Regions from separate parts of the Paenibacillus sp. FSL R5-0519 genome, predicted to be linked through region 1. Evidence: riboswitches for the same ligand, from Rfam matches in the RefSeq annotation. Region 1 holds a riboswitch; the other holds the start of a gene.
What was found. Region 1 has a riboswitch for cobalamin ahead of cobJ (precorrin-3B C(17)-methyltransferase). Riboswitches for the same ligand answer to the same signal wherever they lie in the genome.
Positions count from the first base shown of each region.

Region 2: it holds a riboswitch for cobalamin, as region 1 does, so the genes downstream of both, nikB (nickel ABC transporter permease) here and cobJ (precorrin-3B C(17)-methyltransferase) in region 1, are expected to answer to the same signal.

Region 1 is NZ_CP150234.1:181,230-185,090, forward strand. It holds gene MKY73_RS00820 (uroporphyrinogen-III synthase) at 44-880, shown strand; cobalamin riboswitch at 1,080-1,270, shown strand; gene cobJ (precorrin-3B C(17)-methyltransferase) at 1,673-3,604, shown strand.
Region 2 is NZ_CP150234.1:6,305,834-6,309,694, forward strand. It holds gene nikC (nickel transporter permease) at 1-504, opposite strand, end outside; gene nikB (nickel ABC transporter permease) at 505-1,443, opposite strand; cobalamin riboswitch at 1,609-1,802, opposite strand; gene MKY73_RS28405 (AraC family ligand binding domain-containing protein) at 1,900-2,727, opposite strand; gene MKY73_RS28410 (alpha-glucosidase/alpha-galactosidase) at 2,932-3,861, shown strand, end outside.

The sequences.
Region 1 (3,861 bases):
TCAGACTGATGAACATTCGGCTGGACTAACGGGGGGAACATGAATGGCTCAACATTTGGCAGGTGTACGTGTAGCATTGACAGGACCGCGAAAATCGAAAGAAATGTCCATACTGGTTGAAAAAATGGGCGGTATTCCGCTTGTGCGACCGGCACAGGGAACGGTATTTCTGGATGATCGAAATATCAGGGACGGGCTGGTATCCTGGATCTCAGACCCGCCAGACTGGGCGGTGTTAACGACGGGTATGGGATTGGATGCATTGTTTGAAATGGCTGAGGATATGGAAATCGCGGGACAATTTTTGGATGTATTATCGGAATCCTCCATTGCAGCGAGGGGATACAAGACGGTGAATGCGCTCAAGAAGCGCAGATTAACGCCCCTGGTACGGGATGATGACGGTAGTACGGACGGGCTCATTCGAGAATTCGCCCCGCATGATCTCGCAGGGAAAAAGGTCATATTACAGCTTCATGGGGAGACAGCTCCCAAACTCGTTGCATGGTTGGAAGAACAAGGTGCAATCGTCAGACAAGTGCTTCCTTACCGCCATGTTCCGCCGGAAGAGGCAGAGCTTGAACAGCTGTTGAATGAGATTCTAAAGTTTGAGGTAGATGCTGTTGCGTTCACAAGTGGACCGCAGGTCCGATTCCTGACGCAATATGCGGCCTCCCAGGACAAGCTTGAGCCGCTGCTTGCCGCTTTCAGACAAGGCGTAATTCCTGCATCCGTAGGTAAAGTTACAGCAAACTCCATGCGTGAAGAAGGCATTGAGGCGCTGGTCATTCCGGAGGAAGAGAAGATGGGTGCACTCATCGTTGAACTTGGACGTTACTTTGCCGCAGGGCGTGCGGACAAGGTTGGCGGTCAGCAATAAAGGTTGAGTCGTTAACAGAAACGAACTCAATGCAAGGGTTGTTGGATGGTTATAACGAATGGGATATGCATAGGTTATTCCGGGTTCTGATCCGATTTTTGGATCAGGACTTTTTTCTGTTTTGTCTCAAAATAGAAGAATGGATAAGTATCATAAGCATGGACATTATTTCCTGCACGGTGTTATTATGAAAACAATATTGAATGAAAACAAGCAAGGTGCTCTTGCGTGCAGCAAGAGGTAACAGGGAATCGGGTGAAAGTCCCGAGCGGTCCCGCCACTGTAATGGTGAAGCCCTTTTTGATCCAAGTCACTCGGAAAACCGGGGAAGACAGAAAAGGAAGCTGATGATCCAAAGCCAGGAGACCTACCTTGCATGTGTCACCAAACCCTTCGCGGAAAGGAGTGGTGTACGAAGAATCAGGAATTGGGCGAACAATCGGTTCGCCCGGCTGGCCCCTCCAGGCCACATAGTCACAGGACTACCCTTCGGGAGTCTGGGGCTGTGTTCTTGAGTGTACGTACATGCGTATCCCATCCGTTACAAGGATGGGATTTTTTTGTTTTTTTAGATAAATGCACATCCTTGCAATACCTACCCTGTGTCGGGAAATTGCAGGTAGAGGAATAGATTAGTTGGATCATAACGGGTGATGTAAGAGCCTTGTTCGATAGTCTGAGTAAACAGAGCTGACGAGTTGAACATGCAGTACAGCGGGGTAGAAGGTCGGCATAGCCGTCCTTTTTCACTGTTTAGATCAGTACGACAAGTGTGATGAAGGAGGAGAAATCATGCAAGATCAAGGCAAGCTGCTGATTATCGGGTTCGGCCCGGGAGCAATGGAACATATCACCAAGCGGGCACTCGAAGCACTTCAAGAGAGTGAGGTAATTATCGGATACAACACGTATGTGGATCTTATTCGCCCTCTGTTGAACGGACAAGCGATTGTGCGTACAGGCATGACGGAGGAAGTAAGCCGTGCACAAGAAGCGGTTCGACAGGCGGAGATGGGCAAAATTGTTGCCGTAATTTCCAGCGGTGACGCAGGTGTGTATGGTATGGCTGGACTGGTGTACGAGGTGCTGATGGAGCAAGGTTGGAAGCCGGATACGGGTGTTGCCGTCGAGGTTATTCCGGGCGTATCGGCCATTCAGTCCTGTGCATCACTGCTGGGTGCCCCTGTCATGCATGATGCATGTACGATCAGCCTTAGTGATCACCTTACGCCGTGGGAGACCATTATTCGCCGGGTCGAAGCGGCAGCGTCCGCTGATTTTGTCATTGCCCTGTACAATCCACGCAGTGGACGGCGCACACGCCAGATCGTGGAGACACAGGAAATGATCCTGCGTTATCGTGACCCACAGACCCCCGTAGGTCTGGTAAAAAGTGCATACCGTGAGCGTCAGGACGTTGTCATGACCACACTGGAGGATATGCTGAATCATGATATCGGCATGCTGACGACCGTGATTATCGGCAACTCCTCGACCATGATGTACGAAGGACTCATGGTCACCCCCCGCGGGTATCAGCGGAAATATACGCTGAACACCGCGGAACAGTCGCTCAGACCTCATGAGCGGCTACGCACGGAAGCCGAGCCATGGTCGCTCGGCGCAAGGGAAGCCCGCGCTGCCGCCTCCGGCGAGGCAGCGGGCGAGAGCGCGGCCAGCGCTGCATCGGCCGCGCAGCCACAGGCGGAGCCAGCCCTGCGCGGCGCAAGCGCCGGAGCGGGCACGGCTCCGCAAGGGCAGCCGCCCGCTGGCGCAGGGGCAGCTGCCACTATGCCTGCGGCAAGCCCGGCGAGCAGCGCTGGCACCGCCGTGCTTGCCGGCGAGCGACCTGCGCCCGTTGCGGCAGAGGCCGCTCCGGGCCGAGCCGTGTCAGCGCCACGCGCCAGCGCAGCTGCGCTGGCCGCCGAGGCGCTGACACGGCTCGCGGCAGGCGGCGCACTCGCGGGCGAATCGGCGAGCCGCTGGCTGGATGCAGCAGCGCCGAGCCGAGAAGCAAGTGCAACGCAGGCTGCGACCGCAACGGCGGTACGCACCGCGCCCGAGCCTGGGCGTAAGGCGCCGCTGTTCGAAGTCGGCGTGTCGCCCGGCGTGGGCAACAAAAAATTCACCGCAGCCCAGATGGCGCTGCTGGCGCAGTGTGCAAGTGAAGACGGCGAACTGGAGTACACGCCGGAGCACCAGATTATTCTGAGAGTGCCGACATTTGAACCGGACTCGCTGGTTGAAGAGCTGCGTGCAGCGAATTTTATCGTTGTACCGATTGGTGATGTCATCAAGGTGAAGGCCTGTGACTTCTGCAATATGGAGAAGGACGATGCTGTCCCGATGGCTAACCATTTGCAGGCTGTGATTGGCGGACTGGGTGCACCCAAAGAAACGAGTGTGGCGCTGAATGGCTGCGGTATGGCATGTTACGGGGCAGTACTGGAGGATATCGGCATCGTGTATCGCAAAGGTGCATATGACTTATTCCTCGGCGGCAAGAAATTTGGCCGCAATGCTCACCCTGCCCAGCCCGTAGCGGAGGGAATTCCGGGTGATCAGATTGGTGGCATTGTGGAACGTATTGTGGCAGATTACAAGGAAAAGGGCCATCCGAATGAGCGATTCCACAAGTTCTTCAAACGAGTTGGTGTAATTCAGGGCTTCCGCCATGTCGATGCACCGGTCACTGTGGAAGTAAACCCGATATGTGGTGACTAATTCCATACTTAATTCCTTACTAAATTTCTAAATAAGTCTTGAGTAAGCATTAATTAAGTCCCTGCCTGCACGACTTCTTTCGTGGAGACATGAGGGTGCAGCTTGTCAGGACCTATCTAATATTTTGCAATATTCGCTGGATTTCAGCTGACATAGATGGATTGATTTTTACGAGTAATGCAGTGAATGGATGGAATGACTGGTTTGGCGCAGTTTTATCCGGATGACCTGGAGTGCTGAATGAATATGAAAAGTCT
Region 2 (3,861 bases), 460 kb from region 1:
ATACTCCTTTTGCTGAAGGGAAATCACCAGGCTTCTGGCCATTCTTGCATACTTCGCCCACCAGACAACCGACAGTGCCAGAACCGTATTGAACAATCCCGGCCCAAGCATCCCCACCACAGCGATCGCAAAAATAAGCCCCGGAAATGCCATTAATGTATCAGACAGGCGCATGAGCACCATATCCGTCACCCCCCGAGCGAAACCGGCGATGACTCCAATCGTTACACCTAACACAAACACGATGCCAATCATCATAAAGGTGAGCAGCAGCGAGGTACGTGCACCGTACAGAAGACGAGATAATACACATCGGCCCAGTTGATCGGTTCCAAGAGGATACTCGGCGCTGGATGGCTGCAACACTTTGGTAAAGTTCGTTGCAAGTGGGTCTTGTGGTGCAAGCAGCGGTGCAACCATGGCAAGAATAATCCAGAAGGCGGTCAGAGACAGCAGGAAGGTGAACCAGCGATTCTGCAGTAATACCAGTCTGAAGGCTCTCATCTATATATCCACATCCAGTCGGATTCGGGGATCACGAAGATGAGTCCATATATCAACCAGCAGATTCAGGGTGACATATATGATTGCCATCCAGATGACATACCCCTGAATCAGCGGATAATCCCTTGTGAAAATCGCATCTACAGCCATCTGTCCAACGCCCGGCCACACAAATAAACTTTCCACAATCGCTGCACCACCTAACAAAGCACCTGTTGTCATACCCATAAGGGTAACGATCGGCAGCAGGGCATTCGGGAGAATATGACGCAAAATAATGATCGACTCCTTCACACCCCTGGATCTGGCTCCGATCACATAGTTCTGGCTTGTCTCCTCAAGCAGGATCGCACGAATCTGTCTGCTGTACTGGGCAACAAGTGGAATCGCGAGAGTACATGCAGGCAGAATCAGGCTGTACCATCCGGAATTACCCATTACCGGCAGCAGCTTCAGCTGTACACCGAAGACCAACATGAGCAGCATACCCAACCAGAAGCTGGGCATCGATAATCCGGCAAAAGAGAACAGACGAATGACGTGATCAAGCCATTGGTTACGATAGACAGCCGACAGCATCCCCAGTGGAAAGGAAACCAGAATAACCAGAACCATGGCGCTTCCTGTTAGCCAAAGCGTTGCCGGGAGCCGTGCCATCAGCACGTCCAGTACTGGACGATTGTATTTATATGATGTACCGAAGTCTCCAGTTACCACCTGTCCCAACCATGTCCCGTAGCGGTAGAAAAAAGGCTCATCCAATCCAAGCTCAGACCTCACCTGCCTGACCAGCTCATCGGATGGCGTTACCCCTGTAGACATAAGCATAAGTCTGGCTGGATCTCCAGGAGACAGGTAGGTTAGCAGGAACGTCAGGAACGTAATGCCGAACAATACGACTACCAGTTGTAATAATCGTTTAACGATATATCTGCTCAATTGCTCTAACGTCCTTCCCCAAAACTTTATGTATGTGCTCTGATGTTCTCCGTCCATAGCAAAAAAGGCGTCCCTCTCCGTGTACTGGATGAGGACGCCTTAAATAAACAGATTTTCAGAAAAAATCATGCTCTCTAAACACCTTCCTATCTCCCGTAGGGTACTACTGTGTTTGTTAAACCTGGCAGGTCTCCTGGCTCCAGAATCATCGTCACTTGCAGCTCCTTCCCGGCTTAAACCAGTGGATTATCGCTACCTGACTCCTCTGTTACAGTGGCGGGACCGCGCCGGTATTACACCGGACTTCCCTATTAAGCTTTCACCCTGAAGGGCGAAGCACCAAGTTCCACATATTCAATTGAACTTACTTCAATTCATATCACTTCTGTATCAGTATAGCGGGACGACGTTTAATGATCAAAGCTTTTCTTTTCAAATTTGAAACACTAGGTGCGTCTAATCGCGGATTCTCGACCTCTTCGGAGATACGCCCGTCACACGCTTAAACATCTTGGAAAACAATAATGGGTCCGTATAACCGACAGAATGGGCCACTTCACTGACCGACAGCCCTGGATTCTGAAGAAGTTCGGCAGCACGATTCATACGGTACTCCAGAAAAAATGACTGCAGCGACATGCCATATCGCTCTTTGAACAATCCTGATAGATACGTGCGATCCAACCCCACAGCTTGGGCAATATCCAGAATGGAAGTTCGCTGACTGTACCTGTTCTCCATAAATTGCACCGCCTGCCGGATGTATGTTTCTTTGTTTGAAAGGAGCTGCCCGACGTCTTCCTTCACAGGTGAAGAAGAGATTAATTCTGCCATCAAGCGGTACAAGAAACTTTGGTTCAACACATCACCTTCCGGTCGCGTGGAAGCTTGGACCATCTCCGTATACAACTGTTCCATCGTAATCGTATCATGGACATCATATATCGGGCGCTCCGGGCTCAGCTGGGCACGTTGCATGAATGCTTTGGCTTGTACACCTTTGAAGCCGAACCACGAATACGTCCAGGGCTCCTTGGGATCTGCCTCATAATGAATAAGCGTATCCGGGAAAATGATAAAACCCTGTCCCTCGCTAAGCTTGTATTCCTGATCCCCCATGTACACGATGCCCCGTCCTTCATGGATGTAATGCACAATATAGGAATCACGTACACCCGGTCCCCAATAATGGGCGGGTTCACACGCCTCCCACCCGAAGAACAACAAGACCAGTTCCATCTGTGTCCAGTCCGTGGCTACCACATTCATCTCTATTTTTCTCATTTTATGCCCTCCCTCCTTGTTTCCTTCCGAGGCTCACCATCTGTATATCTAATTAAATTATAACAGCTAAAGGACATAAATATTAGTTGAAAACGGAAACAAAAATGGGATTATGCCATGTTTGAGAGGGGTTGAGCCATAGTTATATGTGCCGAATCGGCCTATAGTTGGGGTACAACATTTTTCAGGGAGGCTTAACTTAAGATGAACAAAATTACGTTTCTCGGTGCGGGAAGCACCGTCTTTGTCAAAAATGTATTGGGTGATGTCATGATGACCGAAGCACTGCAGGATTTTGAGCTGGCATTGTTCGATATCGATGCTGAACGTCTGAGCGATTCCGAGCGTTTGCTGACCAGTCTGGCACGTTCACTCGGAAGTCGTTGCGTCGTAAACGTATATCAGGACCGCAAAGAAGCGCTGCGCGGGGCCAAATATGTCATCAACGCCATCCAGGTCGGTGGATATGATCCATGTACCATTACGGACTTCGAGATTCCGAAGAAATACGGACTGCGTCAAACGATTGCAGATACACTCGGTATCGGCGGAATTTTCCGTAACTTGCGGACTATTCCGGTTATGCTGGATTTTGCCCGGGATATGCAGGAAGTATGTCCGGATGCATGGTTCCTGAACTACACCAACCCAATGGCCGTACTTACCAACGTCATGAATGTGCATGGCGGGATCAAAACCGTAGGTTTGTGTCATAGTGTGCAGGTATGTGTACCACATCTGTTTGATGCACTGGGGATCGATCAGACAGGTGTTGTCGCTAAAATTGCAGGGATCAACCACATGGCGTGGCTGCTCGAAGTTACCAAAGACGGGCAGGATCTGTACCCCGAGATTAAACGTCTGGCGAAGGAAAAGCAGAAAGAACAGCATGATGACATGGTTCGTTATGAATTAATGCAGCGATTTGGCTATTATGTAACGGAATCGTCCGAGCATAATGCCGAGTACCACCCTTACTTCATCAAGCGGAATTACCCGGAGCTGATTGAACGCTTCAACATTCCATTGGATGAGTATCCACGCCGCTGTGTGAACCAGATTGAAGGCTGGAAAGAAATGCGTACCAAGCTGTTTGCCAGCGAAAATATTGAACATACCCGCAGCCGTGAATAC